4 regions of the Saccharopolyspora sp. MMCC62 genome follow, and region 4 is predicted to be linked to each of the others. Evidence: riboswitches for the same ligand, from Rfam matches in the RefSeq annotation. Region 4 holds a riboswitch; each other region holds the start of a gene.
What was found. Region 4 has a riboswitch for cobalamin ahead of cobN (cobaltochelatase subunit CobN). Riboswitches for the same ligand answer to the same signal wherever they lie in the genome.
Positions count from the first base shown of each region.

Region 1: another riboswitch for cobalamin. It lies ahead of AC29IT_RS03335 (hypothetical protein); the one in region 4 lies ahead of cobN (cobaltochelatase subunit CobN).
Region 2: another riboswitch for cobalamin. It lies ahead of AC29IT_RS18455 (ABC transporter substrate-binding protein); the one in region 4 lies ahead of cobN (cobaltochelatase subunit CobN).
Region 3: another riboswitch for cobalamin. It lies ahead of AC29IT_RS17785 (ABC transporter substrate-binding protein); the one in region 4 lies ahead of cobN (cobaltochelatase subunit CobN).

Region 1 covers NZ_JBYKCM010000001.1:739,701-744,721, reverse strand. The annotation lists gene AC29IT_RS03350 (GntR family transcriptional regulator) at 1-251, shown strand, start outside; gene AC29IT_RS03345 (2-hydroxyacid dehydrogenase) at 329-1,303, shown strand; gene AC29IT_RS03340 (DUF3558 family protein) at 1,546-2,070, shown strand; cobalamin riboswitch at 2,344-2,511, shown strand; gene AC29IT_RS03335 (hypothetical protein) at 2,696-3,520, shown strand; gene AC29IT_RS03330 (PLP-dependent cysteine synthase family protein) at 3,517-4,620, shown strand; gene AC29IT_RS03325 (MFS transporter) at 4,617-5,021, shown strand, end outside.
Region 2 covers NZ_JBYKCM010000007.1:298,764-303,784, forward strand. The annotation lists gene AC29IT_RS18450 (ABC transporter permease) at 1-515, opposite strand, end outside; gene AC29IT_RS18455 (ABC transporter substrate-binding protein) at 512-2,035, opposite strand; cobalamin riboswitch at 2,127-2,293, opposite strand; gene AC29IT_RS18460 (hypothetical protein) at 2,561-3,295, shown strand; gene AC29IT_RS18465 (SMI1/KNR4 family protein) at 3,417-3,962, opposite strand; gene AC29IT_RS18470 (hypothetical protein) at 4,104-4,817, shown strand.
Region 3 covers NZ_JBYKCM010000007.1:102,449-107,469, reverse strand. The annotation lists gene AC29IT_RS17805 (DEAD/DEAH box helicase) at 1-1,036, opposite strand, end outside; gene AC29IT_RS17800 (DMT family transporter) at 1,213-1,533, shown strand; gene AC29IT_RS17795 (DMT family transporter) at 1,530-1,904, shown strand; gene AC29IT_RS17790 (TetR/AcrR family transcriptional regulator) at 1,879-2,415, shown strand; cobalamin riboswitch at 2,681-2,871, shown strand; gene AC29IT_RS17785 (ABC transporter substrate-binding protein) at 2,936-3,952, shown strand; gene AC29IT_RS17780 (FecCD family ABC transporter permease) at 3,949-4,971, shown strand; gene AC29IT_RS17775 (ABC transporter ATP-binding protein) at 4,968-5,021, shown strand, end outside.
Region 4 covers NZ_JBYKCM010000011.1:94,951-99,971, reverse strand. The annotation lists gene AC29IT_RS23975 (precorrin-2 C(20)-methyltransferase) at 1-78, opposite strand, end outside; gene AC29IT_RS23970 (precorrin-8X methylmutase) at 75-722, opposite strand; gene cobG (precorrin-3B synthase) at 719-1,939, opposite strand; cobalamin riboswitch at 2,194-2,325, shown strand; gene cobN (cobaltochelatase subunit CobN) at 2,449-5,021, shown strand, end outside.

The DNA.
Region 1 (5,021 bases), on a different contig from region 4:
ACGAGGCGAGCGGCAACCGCAGGCTGCTGACCATCTGGCTGCAGATCGAGCCGTTGTTCGCCAGCATGCTCGCGGTCACCAACAGCGAGGACGAGGACCTGGGCCCGGTGTGCACCGCGCACGAGCAGCTGCGGACCTCGATCGCCGACGGCGATGCCGCGCGCGCGACTGCGCTGCTCACCGCGCACCTGGCCGGCTCCGAAGAGCGGATGCTCGCCGCGCTGCAACGGATCTGGTCGACCACGTCCTGATCCCACGCGGGATCCGAGCTCCTCGCCGACGGCGGGGAGCGGGTTCCGCGCGCCCGGAACACCCCGAAAGAGGAACCATGACCGGTCACATCGTCAGCTTCTACGACCTCAACGACATCACCGAGGCCGAACTGCGCAAGCACCTGCCGGACTTGCCGGACCTGCGGATCACCGAGATCGGGCCCGAGCAGGACCCGGCCGATCACCTGGACGCGCTGGCCACCGCGACGATCGTGCTGGCCCCGCTGGAGAAGGAGCGGCGGATCGACGCCGGGCTGCTGGACGCGATGCCGCGCTGCGAGCTCGTGCAGTCCGTCGCGGTCGGCTTCGACGGCGTGGACCACCTCGCCGCCGCCGAGCGCGGCATCCCGGTGGCGAACCTGCCCGGGTTCAACGCCGACGCGGTCGCCGACTGGACCGTCGGCTCGCTGCTGTCGCTGCTGCGGCACTACGCGGCCGGGCACCGCAAGGTGGAATCCGGCGGCTGGGGGCCGGAAGGGCTGCGCGGCCGCGACCTGGCGGCGCTCACCGTCGGCATCCTCGGCTTCGGCAACATCGGCCGCGCGGTGGCCCGCCGCCTGGACGGGTTCGGCGCCCGGGTGGTGGTGCACGACCCGGTGCCGTCCGAGCCGGGGCGCGAGTACCTCCCGCTGGCGGAGGCGGTGGCCGCCGCGGACGTGCTGAGCCTGCACCTGCCGCTGAACACCGCCACCCGCGGCCTGATCGGTGACGAGCTGCTCGCGCGGATGCCCCGCGGCGGGTACGTGCTCAACGCGGGCCGCGGCGGAGTCCTCGACGAGCGGGCGCTGGTGCGGGCCCTGGACTCCGGGCGGCTGGCGGGGGCGGCGCTGGACGTGTTCGAGCAGGAACCGCTGCCCGCGGACTCGCCGTTGCGGGGGCGGGCGGACGTGCTGCTCAACCCGCACACCGCGGGCGTGACCTGGGACGCCTACCACAACCTCCGCGGCGCGCTGTTCGCGAAGCTGGGCGCCGTGCTGGCCGGGGAACGGCCCGCCGACGTCGTCAACGGGGTCGAGCCGCGGCCCCGCTGAAGTTGGCGGGTTCTCGTCATCGGGGCCTGTTTTCGGGGGCGGGGGCGCCGGTGGTCCTGGTCCGCTCGGGGCAACCGGTGCGCCGGGCCGGTCGCTCGATTCCTGGGCGGTACGGCCGAAGTCGCGTTCCTGCCGGAGGCGTCCGCTGGACGCGCGGGACATCATCAGCGCGTCCAGCGGGGAGGGCGCGAGTTCTCCGGATCGACCCGATCCGGACCGGATCAACGGCAGGCGTGATGAGTGTGAACGAGAAGGTTGCGGTGGCCCGCATCGGCGCGGTTCGGCTCGGCTCGATCGGCTTGGCCGTCGTCGCCGCGCTGTCGCTGGCAGGATGCGGCGGCGTGCAGGTCGACTCCCCGAAGGACGTCGCCGGTGAGAAGTCCTGCGACCTGGTGCCCGAGCAGACGGTGCACGAGCTGGGATTCCACCTGGGCGGCAAGGACGACGCGGGCACGTGCACCTGGAGCACCCCGCGGGACAGCGTGCGGCTGGAGGTCGGCGTGGTCGCCGACCGGTCGTTGCAGGACTTCCAGGACGAGGCCGACAAGTACTCCGACTTCGGCGAGCTGACCATCGGCGGGCACCCGGCGGTGCGCGCGAACTCCGGTGACCCGAAGGCCGACGGCACCTGCGAGCTGGTCGTGGCGGCCGCCTCGGACCAGGCGGTGTCGGCCAAGGCGAAGATCCCGAGCGGTGCCACGGCGGACCCGTGCGAGCTCGCCCAGCGGGCGCTGGACGCGGGCGTGCCTTCCTGGCCCGCGGCCTAGTCCGCGGCGCGGGGCGGGAGGTTTCGGTGGTCCCGTTTCGGTGACCGGCGCTCGCGAATCCGGCGGGCCCGCGCCCGTCGCATCCCGCGTCCGGTGGTCCCGCGCTCGGTGGTGCGGTGCCGCCGGGCGCGGGAGTCGCCGATGTCATATTCGCGGATGGCGATGCGTGCACCGGTGTCCGCCACCTGCGACGACAGCCGTTCCACCGGCCGCGGTGCGGGTTCCGCGCGGTGGCCGCGGTCTTGACATCGGACACCGGGGCTGCGAACTTCTGACCCGTTCCAACGACGGTGTGCAGGAAGCCGGTGCGAATCCGGCGCGGTCCCGCCACTGTGAGTGGGGAGTCGACCTCCATCCGAGCCACTGCCGGTTCCCGGCGGGAAGGCCGGAGGCCGGCGCCGATCCACGAGCCAGGAGACTGGCACCGTCGTGCCGATTCGTGCGGGGTCGCGGAGCCCCGGAGGAGGTACGTGGTGTCGCGCATCGCCGCATCGCGCCGGGAGATCCGGCGCATCGTCCACATCGGACATTAGTCGTCCCCGCGGGTTCGTCCCGCCGCTGTGCGTTCCGTTCCGGTTCCTGCTCGGGGAGACACGTGCGTCCTGCCACCACTGAACGATCCTATGTGGACTCGCTGGTCGAGTCCGCGCTGTCCGGCCACTTCCGCGATGCGGGCGGGAACGGCCCGGCGGAGCTCTCCGCCGCCGTCGCGTTCCTGACCGTGCAGGCCGCCCGGCACACCGGTCGCGGCACCGGGTACGTCAACACCGTGCTCAGCGTCCGGGTGGGCGAGGCCGTCGGCTCCTGCGCGGTCGAACCCGGTTCCCTCGACGAGGAAGCGGTGCGCCAGGTCGTGGGCCGCCCCGTGGACGAACTGCTGCGGCACCCGCTGCTGCCGGTGCGGGTCGCCGCCCTCGACGCCTACCTCGCCGCCCGCACTTCGCACGCCGCGCACCCGCTGTCCCGGCAGGTGGTGATCCCCGCGGGCGATTCACTGGCCAAGTCCACCGCCCGCGCCCGTGCGGTCGCCGCGATCACCGCGGTCCCCGACGGCGGCCGGGTCGCGGTGATCGGCGTGGTGAACTCGCTGCTCGCCGCGCTGCGGGACCGCGGGCTCGACTACGCGCCCTGCGACCTCAAGGGCGGCCGCACCGAGTGGGACGAGCCGATCAGCACCGACCACGCCGCCGCGATCGACGGCGCGGACGCGGTGCTGGCCTCCGGCATGGTCCTCGGCAACGGCACCTTCGACGACATCGCCGCGGCCTGCGCGGCCCGCGACCTGCCGCTGACCCTGTTCGCGCAGACCGGGTCCGCGGTGCTGCGGGAACTGGTCGGCGGCCCGGTGCGCGCGCTGTCCGCCGAGCCGTACCCGTTCTTCTGGCTCTCCGGCGAGGCCACCACCGTGCACACCTTCCAAGCCGCCCGCGCCACCGAGGTCGTGCGGTGACGGGTCGCGCGCCCGCCCGCTGCGACTCGCCCCTGGACCTGATCGGCGGTACCCCGCTGCTGCGGGTCACCGCGCCGATCTCGTTCCCGCACCCGGGGTTCTGGGCGAAGCTGGAGAGCGCCGCGCCGGGCGGCATGAAGGCCCGCGCCGCGCACGCCATGCTCACCGGCGCCCGCGCCCGCGGCGAACTGCGGCCCGGCGGCACGGTCGTCGAATCCACCAGCGGAACCCTGGGCATCGGACTGGCCTACGTCGGAGCGGCGCTGGGCCACCCGGTGGTCGTGGTGGCCGACGCGGAGCTCGACGCGCAGACCCGCGCGCTGCTCACCGCGCACGGGGTGCGGGTGGAGCTGGTGCGCGCACCGCACCCGGTGGGCGGCTGGCAGCGCGCGCGGCTGGACCGGGTCCGGGAGCTGCTGGCCGAACTGCCCGGCGCGTACTGGCCGGACCAGTACGGCAATCCGGACAACGTCCGCGGTTACCGCGCGCTCGGCCACGAACTGCTCGACCAGCTGCCCGACGCGGAAGCGGTGGTGTGCAGCGTCGGCACCGGCGGGCACAGCGCGGGCATCGCGCAGGTGCTGCGCGAACGCGCCCCCGGGGTGCGGCTGGTCGGGGTGGACGCGGCGGGCTCCACGGTGTTCGGCGATCCGGTGGCAAAGCGCGTGATGCGCGGCCTCGGCAGCAGCATCCACCCCGGCAACGTGGACTACCCGGCGTTCGACGAGGTGCACCTGGTCGGTGCCGCGGAGGCCGTCGCCGCCTGCCACCGGCTCGCCGTGGACGCGTTCGTCACCGGCGGGTGGAGCACCGGTGCGGTGGCGCTGGTCGCGTCCTGGTGCGCCCGCGAGCTCGGCGCGGACCGGGTCGCCGCGGTCTTCCCGGACGGGCCGCACCGCTACTGGGGGACGATCTACGATCCGGACTTCCTCGCCGCGCAGGACTTCCCGGAACCGGTCGCCGAACCGGTGGACGCGGACGGGATTCCGTCCGAAGTGGACAGCAAGACGACGTGGAGGAGGTCGCGCAAGGTGGTCGATCCGTGTGCCCGGCGAGCCGACGGCCCGGCGGAATGCCCGGTCTGCGAGGTGCGGCCGTGAACCGCGCCGCGTTCGCCCGGCTGTCCCCGGCCGCGAAGCTGCTGGTGATCAACCAGTTCGGCATCAACGTCGGCTTCTACATGCTGATGCCGTTCCTGGCCGCGTACATGAGCGGGAACCTCGGCTACGGAGCCGCCGTGGTCGGGCTCGTGCTCGGGGTGCGGAACCTGAGCCAGCAGGGCATGTTCCTGCTCGGCGGTACCGCCGCGGACCGGCTCGGCTGCCGACCGATGATCATCGCGGGGTGCGCGCTGCGCGTGGTGTCCTTCGGCCTGTTCGCCGTGTTCACCACGCTGCCCGGCCTGTTCGCCGCCGCGATCCTCACCGGTCTCGCGGGAGCGCTGTTCAACCCGGCGGTGCGGACCTACCTGATGCACGAGGCGGGGGAGCGGCGCGCCGAG
Region 2 (5,021 bases), on a different contig from region 4:
GTGGCGGGCAGCCAACCGGCCTGCACCGCGAACACCCCGACGAGCAGCAGCGCGAGGGCGAACTCGGGCACCGAGTTCAGCAGCACCACCACCGAGTTCACCGTCCGGTCGAACCGGCTCCCGGCGCGCAGCCCGCTGCGCACGCCGAGCCATCCGGCGAGCGGCAGCACGATCAGCAGCGTCAGCGCGGTGAGCAGCCCGGTGGTGGCGGCGTTGCGGGTGATCTCGTCGAGCACGGGCCTGCCGGTGCGCAGCGAGGTGCCGAGGTCGCCGTGCAGCACCCCGCCCGCCCACTGCGCGAACCGGGTGCCCCAGGGCAGGTCGAGCCCGAGCCGTTCCCGCAGCACCCGGACCTGCCCGGTGTCGGCGTGGTCGCCGAGCACGACCTGCGCGGTGTCGCCGGGCAGCAGCGCGGTGAGCGCGAACACGCCGACGGCGACCGCCGCGATCTGCACGAGCGCGACGCCGAGCCGGGGCAGCACCGCGGCGGAGACCCGCGCGGCGGGCGCGATCAACCCACGCTCACCCGGTCGAACCTGGCCCAGTCCAGCGAGTTCGGCGGTGCGCCCCGCACTCCGGAGACGGCGGTGGAGGTGGCGACGTTCCAGCCGCTGAACCCCCACACCACGTTCCCGCTGCCCTCCCGGGCGAGCCGCTGCGCGCGCACCAGCAGATCGGCGCGGCGCGCGTCGTCGGCGGTGGCGAGCGCTTCGGCGTAGAGCGCGTCGAACTCGGCGGACCGGTAGCCGGTGTAGTTGTTGCTCCCGGCGTCGGAGGTCATCCGCTGCCCGAGGAACGTCGGCACCGGCAGCGCCGCGGTCCGGGACAGCGAGGCGACCCCGTGCTCCTTGATGTCGGAGAAGTACGTCTCGGACGGCCCGATCCGCGGTGACACCCGCATCCCGGCTTCGCCGAGCTGCTGGGCGATGAGGCTGGCGGCGGATTCGAAGTAGGGGTCGACGGAGCTGGTCTGCAACTCCCAGCTCAGCCCGTCGGCGCCGGCCTCGCGCAGCAGCGCCCGGGCCCGGCCGAGGTCGCGCGTGGGTGCGGGCAGATCCGCCGGGTAGTACTTCAACCCGGCGCCGAACAGGTCGTTGCCGAGCCTGCCCTGGCCGCTGAGCGCGATGTCCAGCAGCGCCTGCCGGTCCAGCCCGGCGCGCACCGCCTGCACCAGCCGCGGATCGGAGAACGGTGGCCGGTCCACCTTCAGCAGCAGCGCCTGCATGGTGCCGAACGGCGCCGAGTGCACCCGCGCCCGGCCGCCCTGCTCCAGCAGCCGCACCGAGTTGGCGCTCACGTCGTGCGCGTAGTCGACCTGCCCGGACAGCAGCGCGTTGACCCGCGCGCTCTCCTGCTCCATCGGCACGAATTCCAGCTCGGCCGGGGTGGCGGGTCCGGACCAGTGCCGGTCGAAGCGGGTGAACACGGCGGGCCCACCCGGTTCGAACGAGACGAAGCGGAACGGCCCGGAGCCGACGGGCGCGGTGAAGTCGGTGGTGCCCGCGGGCACGATCTCGGTGGCGGGGGCGCCCCACGCGGAGGGGAATTCGAAGTTCGGCGAGCCGAGCACGAGTTCCAGTTCAGTCGCCGAGATCGCCCTGCTGGCGCCGAAGTCGACGTCGGCGAAGTGCGAAGCGGCCTGCGCGGCGGTGGCGTCGTCGGCGATGCGCCGGTAGGTGAACAGCACGTCCTCGGCGGTGACCGGTCTGCCGTCGTGGAATTCGGCCGGGCGCAACCGGATCCGCCACCGGGTACCGGTCGGGTCGGGCTGCCAGCTCTCGGCGAGCCGCGGCACCACGCTCATGTCGTCGGCGTACCCGACGAGCGTGTCGAACAGGGCTTTGGCGCGGGCCTGGTCGACGAACAGCGAACCGGTGTGCGGGTCGAGCGATTCGGTGGCGCCACCGGCGGGGAACGCCAGCCGCAGCCTGCCCGCGCCCGCCCCGGAACCGCCCGCGCAGGACACGAGGGGAACCGCGGCGATCGCGCCGGCCACGCCCGCCAGCAGCCGCCTGCGGCCGAGCACGCCGCTCACGCGGCGCGGAACGGTTCGGGAACCGCGAAACCGGGTGTGTGCGGGAAATCCGGGTGCACTGCGTACCTCCTCCGGGGCTCCGCGACCCCGTGCGAATCGGTACGACGGTGCCAGTCTCCTGGCTCGCGGATCGACGTCGCGCCCGGCCTTCCCATCGGCTGCCCGACAGTGGCCCTGGTGGACGCGGCTCCCCGTTCACAGTGGCGGGACCGCACCGGATTCACACCGGTTTCCTGCACACCGTCGCATTGGAACGACTCGTCAACTTTTCAGCCCGCGTCGTCCCTTGTCAAGGAAGTGTGAATCGCCCGGCATCCCGTCACCGCGGGTCGCGGCCCGATCGCCCACCGCCCGCGGACGGCCGGGCCGCAGCGGCGATCGCCTTCCGGAGAACGGCGGCGCCGCTCGGCCGCTGGACGGTCGAGGGGATTCCCGCGTTCGGCGGCGGAGGGCCCGCGGAACGGCGGCGGCCGCGCCCGCACCGGGCAGACTCACGGCACCCGCCGACGATGACGAGGAGCCGCCATGCCCACGCCCGGTTTCCCACCCGGAACCCTGGACGCCACCGGGTATCCGATCTGGCTGTCCGAACTGGACGTGCCGGGACCGAACCACACCGCGCACCTGGTGCGCGACCTGGAACCGGTGCGGGCGCTGGAGATCCTCGGCGCGGATGCCGCGTCGGCCGCTCCGTGCACGCTGCCCGAGCAGCGGCCGGACGAGTTCACCTCGCTGCCGCGCGCGGCCCTCGGCGACCCGCAGTGCCTGTCGGTGCTGCTGGCGACGCGCATCGGTGGCTGGACGCTGGTGTTCGACGACGCGGGCAGCACGTTCCAGGTGGGCGGCCTGGACACGATGCGCGCACTGCTCGGCGGGATGCGCACCGGCGACTGGTCGGCGCTGCAGGACGAGGCCCCGCCGCGGCCCGCCGCGCAGGCTCCCGCCGAGGCGCTCTCCGCGTCCGGCGGGCCCGCGGTGATGCTGCACGCCAACATCAGCGGGCTGCTCAGCATCGACTACGCGGTGGACGGTTCCCGGGTCTACAGCACGACTTCCGACGACATCGACCACGAGACCGAGCCGCCGCCCGCCGCGGTGCGCGCGGCCGCGGCGGCCGCGGGCATCGTCGAACGTCCCCACCTGGAACCGGGCGAGACCGACGAGGCGGCGGTGACCCGCATCGGCTGCGCGCTGGCGGGAGTGACGTGGACGATGGACGACCTGCGCGCCGCGCCGCTCCTCGCGGTCGCGCTCGTCTGATCACCGACGTCCGGTTCCGCCGCGCGGCTCGGGTGGTGTCGCCGGGCCGCCGCGGGACGCCGGTGAGTTCGGGTCCTCGGTCGAGTTCGGTTCGCGCGGCGGGACGTCCGCCGTCGGCCGGTCAGGCGAGCGCGTCGGCGACGAGGTCGCCGAAGGTGCGGTACTTCGCCGGGGCGCCGTCGGCGGTGTCCCAGACGCAGGCGGTCCAGCCGCCGTCCGCATCGCCGGAATCCGGGCTCAACACCCAGTACACGCCGTCCTCGTGGTCGGCGATGAGCAGCGAGCGGCGCAGCACGGCGAGTTCGTCGGCGAAGAAGTCCAGGTCCGCCCAGGCGTCCATCAGCTCGCCGCGCAGGTCCTCGAACCGGCCGATGCCGTCGAGCCGGAACAGGCCGTGCAGCTCGTCGCCCGACTCGCTCCAGCCGTCGCTGATCAGCAGGAAGTTCCGGAAGCTCGGCGGCAGCGCGCATCCGAGGCGTTCCTCCGCGGCCTGGACGGCGTCCTCGGTGGCGGGTTCGCGCCCGAGCCAGCCGGTGCGGCGCTGCTGCTCGGAGACCGCGATCCGCCCGTCGGCGACGAGCTCGCGCAGCATCCGCGACGCGAGGTGCGCCGCGCTGTGCGCGCGCAGGAAGCCGTGCCACTCCTCCACTGTGGACGGTGCGGTCATGCCGATGCCCCTTCGAAGATCAGGATGGTCCGGCGCAGAGTTCCCCGATCCGGTCGCGCGCCGCACCCTCCGGAGCCGGAAATCCGCTCAACCGGGGGAGAACCTCCACCTGGACGCATCCGGAACCGGGTTGTCGGTGCCGTGGTGCACAGTGTCGCCGACGAACCGATCGAGCTGGAGACGACGATGTCCGCACCCGCATTCCCCGCCGCAGCACTGGATTCCAGCGGCTGCCCCGCCTGGATCTCCGAACTCGGCGCGGAGGACCCGCACCAGATCGTGCACCTGGTTCGCGACCTGCAGCCCCGCGAGGCGCTGGAGTTGCTCGGCGGGCGGCTGAAGCACGCACGCCCCTGCACGCTGCCCGCGGAACGGGCCGATGAGCACTCGTCGCTGCCACGCACCGCGCTCGGCGACACCGACTGCGCGTCCGCGCTGCTGGCCGGGCGGATCGGCGGGTGGACGTTCGTGTTCGACGACGCGGGGCACACCAGCGCGGTGTCGGACGAGCAGGGCAGGTTCGAGTCCCCCGCGGTCGCGCTGTCCCGCACCGGGGGCGCGGCGCTGGGCCTGGCGCACAACTTCAGCGGCCCCAGCTGCGCGCTCGACTTCGCCGAGCACGGTGCCGAAGTGCTGTCCACCAACTCCGACGACATCGACTTCGACGTGCCCGGCCTGACCGGGCGGTTGCGGGAGGCGGTGGAGGCCGCCGGGATCGTCGAGCAGGACTACCTGGACCCGGGTGAGCGGGACCCGGACGCGGTGATCCGCACCGGCTGCCTCCTGGCGGGCATCACCGGCTGGACCCTGGCGGACGTGCGCGCCGCCGACCTGGTCCTGCTCCCCTTCGGCTGACCCGCATCGCGGGATGGGCGGACTGTCCGGCCGAACGACTGTCCGGCCGAGCGACTGTCCGGCCGAGCGACTGTCCGGCCGAGCGGCTGGGCGGCCGAGCGGCTGGGCGGCCGAGCGGCTGGGCGGCTGGGACGAACGGTCCGCGCACCCACCCCGCGACACGACCGGCCGGGCGCGTCGGCCGCCGCCATCAGCGAGTGAACG
Region 3 (5,021 bases), on a different contig from region 4:
AGTTGATCAACACCCCGGCCGGGCACACCACCAGGAAGTGGGTGCCGCCGCGGGCGGTGAGGTGCGCCATCGCGGCCAGCGCCTCCACGGTCTTGCCGAGCCCCATCTCGTCGCCGAGGATCGACTTCCGCCGCGCCAGCGCGAACTTCGCGCCGAACGCCTGGTAGCCGCGCAGCGCGACGCGCAGCAGTCCGGTGTCCAGCCCGGTCGCGGTGACCTGCCGTTCCTGCTCCGGCGGCAGCTGTCCGGTGGCCGCGGCGCCGGTCCCGGCGTGGTCGGTGAGCTCGGCGAGCAGCGTGTTGTAGGTGGCGGCGCGGCGCTCGTAGTCCCGCCACAACTGCGCGGGAGGTTCGGCGCCCGAGTCCTCCGCAGCTGCGGCGACGCGCCGGATGCCGGGTTCGGTGAGCAGCCCGTCCAGCCGGGCCAGCGCGTCCAGCGCGCTGCCGCGGCGGGCGGCGCCGGTGAACCACATCCGCAGCCTGCTGCCGGTCCGCTGCGCCACCGGTTCCAGCTCGTCGAGCGCGGCGAGCCCGCGCCGGATCTCCTTCTGCTGCGCGGAGACCCGCTCCCCGGCGAGCTCCCAGGCCCGCACGGTCGCCAGCAGCGCGGCGTGCTCGGGGTCGCGCCGGTCCGGGTCGATGCGCAGCACCACGTCCTGCGCGCTCGCCCGCGCGAGGCGCGCGGCGGCGGCCGCGGCCTCCTGCGCGGTGGCCGGTCCGACACCGGGCACGGTCTGCAACCGTTCCGGGGTCGCGGCGGCCACGTCGGCGACGGTGCGGTATCCGGCGCGCTCCAGCTCGCCGAGCCGCAGCCTGGTCCGCGCGGCGTCGCGGAGCCTGCCGACCGGCATCGCGCGCAGCCGTTCCCACGCCTCCCGCTGCCGGAACGCGTCGTACTGCCGCCGGGCCCGCTCGCGCAGCCGGTCCGGTTCGGCGAGCAGCCCGCGCGCGGCGGCGCGGAACGACCGCGCGCCCGCCAGCACGGCGCGCGCCGCGCGACCCGCCCGCACCGCACCCGGCCCGTCGTCGAGCCCCATGCTTCCTCCCCAGGAATCCCCTGCTCGTCAGTACCGCACCACCGGCGCGCGGGCAGCCGCCGAGCGGGTGGTGCGGCCCCGGTGACCAGCTTGACCGATCACCGCACGCCGACGCCGCAGGGCCCGGGCGGACGGCCCCTTGCCAAGTATGAACAGGCGTACATACTCTGGTCGGCATGACGTTCCTGGTGCTGTGCCTGGCCATCGTCGCGGGGTTGTGCGGGTCGCTGTGCACCCGCGCCTCGCGGGGGTTCACCCGCTGGGGCTGGGGGATCGGGGCGATCGCCGGGTACGCGGTGGCGACCGTGCTGCTGTCCTGGCTGGTGCAGCGGTTGCCGGTCGGGCTGGTGTACGCGGTGTGGACCGGCGCCGCGGCCGTGGTGCTGGTGGCGGTGGACCGGGTCTTCTTCGCGGTGCGCACCAACCGGGTGCAGCTCGGCGGCATGGCGGTGACGTTGCTCGGCATCGCGCTGCTCGGCACCGGGATGGGCGGATGAGCGCAGCGCGGCGGGCGTGGGCGCACCTCGCGGGCACCATCGGGCTGGAGATCGTCGCCACCCTGGCGCTGCGGGCCTCCGCCGGGTTCACCGCGCCGGTGCCGTCGGCGGTCGCGGTGATCGGCTACGGTGCGGCGGTCGTGCTGCTCGCGCGGGCGCTGCGGGTGATCCCGCTCGGCATGGCCTACGTGATCTGGACCGGCGCGGGAACGGCCGGGGTCGCGCTGCTGGGCTCGGTGCTGTTCGCCGACCACCTGTCCCCGGCGGCATGGCTCGGCGTCGTCTGCGTGATCGGCGGCGTCGCGATGATCAACCTGGCGAAGCGGGATTCGCGGGAGGAACGCCGTGCGACCGAAGAACACCCCGAATGATCCCGAACGCCGGGAGCGGATCGTGGACGCCGCGATCGAGCTGATCCGCGACGGCGGCACCGCCCGCGTCACCGCGCGCGCCGTCGCGCAGCAGGCAGGGGTGCCCGTCGGTTCCGTCGCCTACCACTTCGATTCGGTGCGGGCGCTGCTGATCGAGGCCAGCAGGCGGGTGCTGCGGTCCCGCGCCGACTCGTTGGACGCGTGGCTGCGCGAGGTCACCGCCGAGACCGTCGTCGCCCGGCTCGCCGAGCTGATCCACCACCACCTCACCGCGGAGCGCGGCACCAGCGTCGTCACCTACGAGCTGTACGTCCTCGGGATGCGCGACCCGGAGTTCCGCGCGGTGAGCCGTGCCTCGCTGGTCCACCTGCGGGACAAGCTGGCCGAAGTGCTGCCCGCCCCGGCGGCGGACCGGCTCGCCGCCACCGCCGACGGCTACCAGATGCAATGCCTCTTCGAAGACCGAACCCCCGCACCGGCCCACATCCAAGAAATGCTGCGACCGACCTGACGCCGTAGCGAGCACCGAACGGTCTTCCCTCTTTCCTGTCGGCGGCGAAGCCGCTGAGCCGACGACCACCTGGGACACCGGCACCGCAGCGGGTTCTCAGCTGATTCCTCGCGAGGACGGCGTTGTCGCATGTGGCGGAGTCACCGGTGAAAACGATCCCGCAGGGAGGAAAGCGCCGAGGTTCCGCCACTCACTCCCGAAGGCAGAACGAGTGGCGGCGCCCGCAGCGAGGAACATCACCTTGATGGTGGGCTGGTATGTCCGGTTAGGGTGCTCGGGAGCCAGTCGCGCCCGCGAGGGCAGGGAATCCGGTCGGAAGCCGGAGCTGACGCGCAGCGGTAGGGGCGATGGGCGAGGAACGGCCGCACGGCCGCGACCACTGGACCACCGGTCCGGGAAGGGGACCTCGCCCGGCGAACCCGAGCCCGAAGACCTGGCTGGCTCCCCGGACACCGAGCTCGGTGCCGGATCGCAGCCTGCCGGGCCCCGCGCATGGGTCCGGGGTGAGGAACCACGTGACATGCCGTTCTCGCGTACCCGCGCGTTCCGGGCCGGACTGGTGGCGCTGACCGCGACCGTGCTGGCCTCCTGCGCCGCCCCCGCCGCCGGCCCCTCTTCCGGTGCCGGGTCGACGACGCTGCGCAACTGCGGTGCCGACGTGACCGTCGAGGAGCCGCCGCGGCGCGCGGTGTCGCTGAACCAGTCGACCACCGAGATCATGCTCTCCCTCGGCCTGGCCGACCGGATGGTGGGAACCGCGACCTGGACGGAGCCGATCGACCCGCCGCTGGCCGCGGCGAACGCGCGGGTGCCGAAGCTGGCCGAGAACACCCCGTCGTTCGAGTCCGTGCTGGGCACCGAACCGGACATCGTGCTCGCCGGCTACCAGGCCATGTTCACCGATGAGCGCGTCGCCGACCGCGAGCGGTTCACCGAGCTCGGCGTGCCGACCTACCTGTCGCCGAGCAACTGCCTGCCGGAGGAGGCGCCGCTGCCGGAACCGGTGCAGCTGGCCGACATCTACCAGGAGGTGCAGGACATCGCCGACCTGTTCGGCGTCTCCGAGCGGGGGCGGGCGCTCACCGAGCAGCTGCGCGGCCGGGTGGAGGCGGCGCGGCAGCAGGTCGCCGGGCTGGATTCGCGCGGCGACACCTCGGTGCTGTTCTGGTTCGCCCGCACCGAATCCCCGTACGTGGCGGGCTCCACGGGTTCTCCGGCGATCATGGCCAGGGAGCTGGGGGTGCGCAACGCCTACGGCGACGTCACCTCGATGTGGCCGCAGGTGTCCTGGGAGGACGTGCTGGCCCGCGACCCCGACCTGCTGGTGCTCGGCGACCTCACCCGCGACGGCGAGGGCGACGGGCTCGCGGCCAAGGAGCGGTTCCTGCACGAGGATCCGGCGGTGTCCCGGCTCGCCGCGGTCCGCGACGACCACCTGCTGAGCATGACCGGAACCGAGCTGAACATCAGCCTCCGCACCGTGCAGGGCATCGAGCGGCTCGCGGATCGCCTCGTCGAGCTGGACCGGCAGCGGTGACGGCGGGGCGGCTGCCCGCCTCCGCCATCGTGCTGGCCGGGATTCCGGCGCTGCTGCTGTCGATCGCCGCCGCGGTCACCCTGGGGCCCGCGGACCTGTCGGTCGCGGACGTCGGCAGCGTGGTGGGGCACCGGCTCGGGCTGGTGGACACCGGCGTGTCCCGGATCGGGCAGGGCATCGTGCTGCAGCTGCGGTTGCCGCGGGCGCTGCTGGCGGCGATCTGCGGTGCCGGGCTGGGGGTGTGCGGGGCGGTCCTCCAGTCGCTGCTGCGGAATCCGCTCGCGGACCCGTTCCTGCTCGGCGTGTCCGCGGGGGCCTCCACCGGTGCGGTGTCGGTGGTGGTGCTGGGCCTGGGTGCCGGGGCCATCGGTTTGACGGCGGGCGCGTTCGCGGGGGCGTTGGTGGCGTTCGCGCTGGTGCTGCTGCTGGCGACGATCGCGGGCGGCGCGGCCGGGCACACGGTGCTGGCGGGGGTCGCGGGCACCCAGCTGTTCTCCGCGCTCACTTCCTACATCGTCATCACGTCGGCGGACGCGGAGCAGACCCGCGGGGTGCTGTTCTGGCTGCTGGGTTCGCTGTCCGGGGCGCGGTGGAACGACGTGGTGCTGGCCGGGATCGTGTGCGCGGCGTGCCTGGTGCTGTGCCTGGCCCGCGCGGGGGCGCTGGACGCGTTCGCGTTCGGCCAGGACGCGGCGGCCTCCCTCGGAGTGCACGTGCAGCGGCTGCGGATCGTGCTGCTGGTGGCGACGGCGCTGCTGGCGGCGACGCTGGTGGCCGCCGCGGGCGCGATCGGGTTCGTCGGCCTGGTGCTGCCGCAGGCGGCGCGGCTGCTGGTGGGGCCGCGGCACCGCGCGCTGCTGCCGGTGACGGCGGTGCTCGGCGCGGTGCTGCTGGTGTGGGTGGACGTGCTGGCCACCACGATCGCCGCTCCGCAGGAGGTGCCGGTCGGCGTGGTCACGGCCCTCGTCGGGGTGCCCGCGTTCGCGGTGCTGCTGGCGAAGCGGGGGAGGGTCTCGTGAGCCTGACCGCGCACGACGTGTCCTGGTCCGCCGGGGGAGCCCTGATCCTC
Region 4 (5,021 bases):
GACCGTCACCAGCTCCGGATCTCCGGGTCCGAGCCCGACGCCGAACAACCTGCCTGCCTGCTCCACGGTGCTGCTCACTCCTGTTCGCTCGCGATCGCGTTGATGGCGGCCACCGCCATCGCGCTGCCACCGCGGCGGCCGTGCACCACCAGGTGCTCCAGCGCCGGGTGGTCGGCCAGTGCCTGCTTCGATTCGGCGGCGCCGATGAACCCGACGGGGAGGCCGAGCACGGCGGCGGGCCTGCCCGCGCCCGCGTCGATCATCTCCAGCAGCCGGAACAGCGCGGTCGGCGCGTTGCCGACGGCGACCACGGACCCCTCCAGCCGGTCCCGCCACAGCTCCATCGCGGCCGCGCTGCGGGTCGTGCCGAGTGCCGCCGCGAGGCCGGGAACGCGCTCGTCGCCGAGGGTGCAGACGATGTCGTTGTCGGCGGGCAGCCTGCGCCGGGTGACGCCCGCGGCGACCATCGCGGCGTCGCAGAACACCGGCGCGCCACCGCGCAGCGCCTCGCGGGCGGCGAGCACCGCGCGCGGCGACCAGGCGATGTCGCGGGCCAGGTCCACCATGCCGCAGGCGTGGATCATGCGGACGGCGACCTGGGCGACCTCCGGTGGCATGCCGTCGAGTTCCGCTTCGGCGCGGATCGTGGCGAACGAGCGGCGGTAGATCTCCGCTCCGTCGCGCACGTACTCGTAGCCGCCGGTGCTGTCTGCGGTGTTCACACTGCCCTCCGTGCCGCGTCGAGCGCGGCGGACGTCTCGCCGGCGGGGCGCCCGCCGACCTCGTAGCCGGCCTCGGTGGCCAGCACTTCCACTCCTGGTCCGGCCGGTCGGCCGCAGCGGCGCGCGCAGCCCGCCCAGTGCACCGGCAGCGGGCCGGGCCGGGTGGTGCGCCGCGCGTCGGCGCGCACGTCGGCGAGGGACTTCGCGCAGCCGGGGCTGCCGGTGCAGGCGGTCACCCCGGCCAGCGGCGCGCCCGGGTCGGTGAGGAACCCGGCGGCGTCCAGCTCGGCGAGCCTGCGCGGTGCCTCGGCCGCGGGGACGTCGGTGAGCAGCAGCGCGCGCCACGGCGTGAGCCGCAGCGGGTGCGGTGCGGCGGTCCGGGCGGCGATCTCCTCGGTCTGCGTAGCGAGCACCGCGATCTGCCCGGCGTCCAGCCGTCCCAGCGGCGCGCCGAGGGCGAGATCGACCCGGTCGTCGGCGCGGGCCAGCACGCCGAGCTCCGCGTGCGTGCGCACCGGATCACCGGGCGCGACCGCGGTTTCCGCCGCCATGCAGGAGAATTCCGCCCGGATGCGGGCGGCGATCCGCTCGGCGCCACCGGGCAGTTCCGCCAGCCGCCAGCTCTCCGCGCCCAGCCGGCCCCGTTCCGCGAGGAACGCGGCGGCCGCGAGCACCGCGGCGCGGGCCGCGTCGGCCGCGGACACCCGCAGCCCGAGGTCGGCCCCGGCGAGCAGCACCGCCACCGCGCCGTCCGCGGGGTGCAGCGCGACGTCCGCGCCCAGCGCGGTCACCTCGCCGCCGCCGTCGTCCGCGGTGAACAGGAACCGCCCGGGCAGCTCCGCCAGCTCCGGGTCGGCGCGCAGCCCCTCGTCCAGCGCCACCGCCACCGCGCGCACGTCCAGCGCGGCCGGGCGGGTGCGCGGCGAGGCGACGACGTTGCGCACCCGCTCGTGCGTCGGCGACGGCAGCAGACCGGCCGCGCCGAGCAGCTCCGCGAACTCCGGCACCGCCGCCGCGGACAGCCCGCGGACCTGGATGTTCGCCCGCGAGGTGAGTTCCCAGCCGCCGTCACCCAGCGCGGCCGCGGTCGCCAGCGCCCGCACCTGCCGCGCCGCGAGCCGCCCGCCGGGCACCCGCACGCGGGCCAGTCCCCCGTCAGCGGCCTCGTGCACCCGCAGCGCGCCGGGGCACGCGTCGGGTCCGGCTCGTCGCGGCACGCTCGTCCCCGCTCTCGTCGATCATGGTCTGGTCCGGAACTCGCAGCGCACGACGCCGCTGTCCGGGGTGCGCGGACTCGGGGGCGCACCGGCGACCGTCGATACTACGTCCCGCCCGGATCACGTCCGCAAAACGCGATGCGCCTCACCGGACGGCCGGACGCGTCGAGTGCGGGATCTCTCGCGCGACCGCACGACCGGCCACTTGACGAACGATCGCCCCGTTGCGGAGAGTTGTCGGCGGCGACGTGCGGAGGAAGCCGGTGCGAGTCCGGCGCGGTCCCGCCACTGTCACCGGGGAGCGAACTCCGAGTACGAGGCCACTGCCCGCGCGCCGCGCGGGTGGGAAGGCACGGGGCGAGCGGCGATCCGGGAGCCAGGACACTCCGGCGCCGCCACCGCCCGGTGCGACACCGGGTGCCGACGACTCCGGGGCGAGGACCCCGAGGAAGGTTGACCATGCGTCCTGCCCGCACGCCCGCGTCCCTGCTCAGCCGGGAGCGTGCCGCATGATCCTGCTGCTGTCCACATCGGACACCGATCTGCTCAGCGCACGCGCCAGCGGTGCGGACTTCCGCCTCGGCAACCCGGCGCGGCTCGGCGTGGACGACCTGCCGCCGCTGCTGGAGGGCGCCGACCTCGTCGTGGTGCGGCTGCTCGGCGGCCGCCGCGCGTGGGAGGAGGGCTTGGACTCGCTGCTCGCCGGACCGCGCCCGGTCGTGGTGCTCGGCGGTGAGCAGGCCCCGGACGCGGAGCTGATGGAGTGCTCCACGGTGCCGGGCGGCGTCTGCTCGCAGGCGCACGGCTACCTCGCGCAGGGCGGGCCGGAGAACCTGACGCAGCTGTTCAACTTCCTGTCCGACACGGTGCTGCTCACCGGCCACGGCTTCGAACCGCCGGTGGAGACGCCGAAGTGGGGCCTGCTGGAGCGGACCCCGCGCCGGACCGAAGGCCCGAAGGTCGCGGTGCTCTACTACCGCGCGCACCACATGGCGGGCAACACCGCGTTCGCGCACGCCCTCTCCGACGCCATCGAGGACGCGGGCGGCCAGGCGCTGCCGGTGTTCTGCGCGTCGCTGCGCGCCCCCGAACCGGGCCTGCTGGACACGTTGCGCGAGGCGGACGCGCTGATCGTGACGGTGCTGGCCGCGGGCGGCACGAAGCCCGCGACCGCCTCCGCCGGTGGCGACGACGAGGCGTGGGACGTGGGCGCGCTCGCCGCGCTGGACGTGCCGATCTTGCAGGGCCTCACCCTGACCTCCAGCCGCGAGGCGTGGGAGGACAACGACGAAGGCCTGTCCCCGCTGGACATGGCCACCCAGGTCGCGGTGCCCGAGTTCGACGGCCGCCTGATCACGGTGCCGTTCTCGTTCAAGGAGAACGACGCCGAAGGCCTCCCGGTGTACGTCGCCGACCCGGAGCGCGCGGCCCGCGTCGCCGGGATCGCGGTGAAGCACGCGCGGCTGCGGCACGTGCCCGCCGCGGACAAGCGCCTGGTGCTGATGCTGTCGGCGTACCCGACGAAGCACTCCCGGATCGGCAACGCCGTCGGCCTGGACACCCCGGCGAGCGCGGTGGGCCTGCTCCAGCGGCTGCGCGAGGCCGGCTACGACATCGGCCCGGTGGACGGCCCGGACGCGCTGCCCGGCGTGGCCGCGCAGGACGGCGACGCGCTGGTGCACGCGCTGATCGCCGCTGGTGGCCAGGACCCGGACTGGTTGACCGAGGAGCAGCTGTCCGGCAACCCGGTGCGCATCCCCGCGAAGCGCTACGCCGACTGGTTCGCGACGCTGCCGCAGGACCTGCGGGAGAGCATCGAGCAGCACTGGGGTCCGCCGCCGGGCGAGCAGTTCGTGGACCGCTCGCACGACCCGGACGGCGAGATCGTGGTGGCCGCGCTGCGCGCCGGGAACGTCGTCGTCGTGGTGCAGCCGCCGCGCGGGTTCGGCGAGAACCCGATCGCGATCTACCACGACCCGGACCTGCCGCCGAGCCACCACTACCTGGCCGCCTACCGCTGGATGACCGACGAGTTCGGCGCGCACGCGATGGTGCACCTCGGCAAGCACGGCAACCTGGAGTGGCTGCCCGGCAAGACCGCGGGCATGTCGGCGTCCTGCGCACCGGACGCGGCGCTGGCGGACCTGCCGCTGGTGTACCCGTTCCTGGTCAACGACCCGGGCGAGGGCACCCAGGCGAAGCGTCGGGTGCACGCGACGCTGGTGGACCACCTGGTGCCGCCGATGGCGCGCGCGGAGAGCTACGGCGACATCGCGAAGCTGGAGCAGCTGCTCGACGAGCACGCGCAGATCTCGGCGATGGACCCGGCGAAGCTGCCCGCGATCCGCAGCCAGATCTGGACGTTGATGCAGGCCGCGAAGCTGGACCACGACCTCGGCCTGGACGAGCGCCCGCACGAGGCCGAGTTCGACGACATGCTGCTGCACGTCGACGGCTGGCTGTGCGAGATCAAGGACGCGCAGATCCGCGACGGCCTGCACGTCCTGGGTGCCGCCCCGACCGGGGAGGCGCGGGTGAACCTGGTGCTGGCGATGCTGCGCGCCCGGCAGGTGTGGGGCGGGCAGAGCGGCGCGCTGCCCGGCCTGCGCGAGGCACTGGGCATGGCGGAGGACGGCAGCGTCGCCCGCGGCACCGTGGACGACGTGGAGACCTCCGCGCACGCCCTCGTCGCGGGCATGGAGGAACGCGGCTGGGAGCTCGGCGCCGTCGTCGAGGTGTGCCGCTCGGTGCTGGGCGACGCGCCGGACGACGTGGTGCGGGTGCTGGAGTTCGCCGTCACCGAGGTGGTCCCGCGGCTGGACGCCACCACCGACGAGATGACCGCGACGCTGCACGCCCTCGACGGCGGCTACGTGCCCGCGGGCCCGAGCGGTTCCCCGCTGCGCGGCCTGATCAACGTGCTGCCGACGGGCCGGAACTTCTACTCGGTGGACCCGAAGGCGGTGCCGAGCAGGCTCGCCTGGGAGACCGGGCACGCCATCGCCGATTCGCTGATCGAGCGCTACCTCGCCGACACCGGCGAGTACCCGCGCTCGGTGGGCCTGTCCGTGTGGGGCACCTC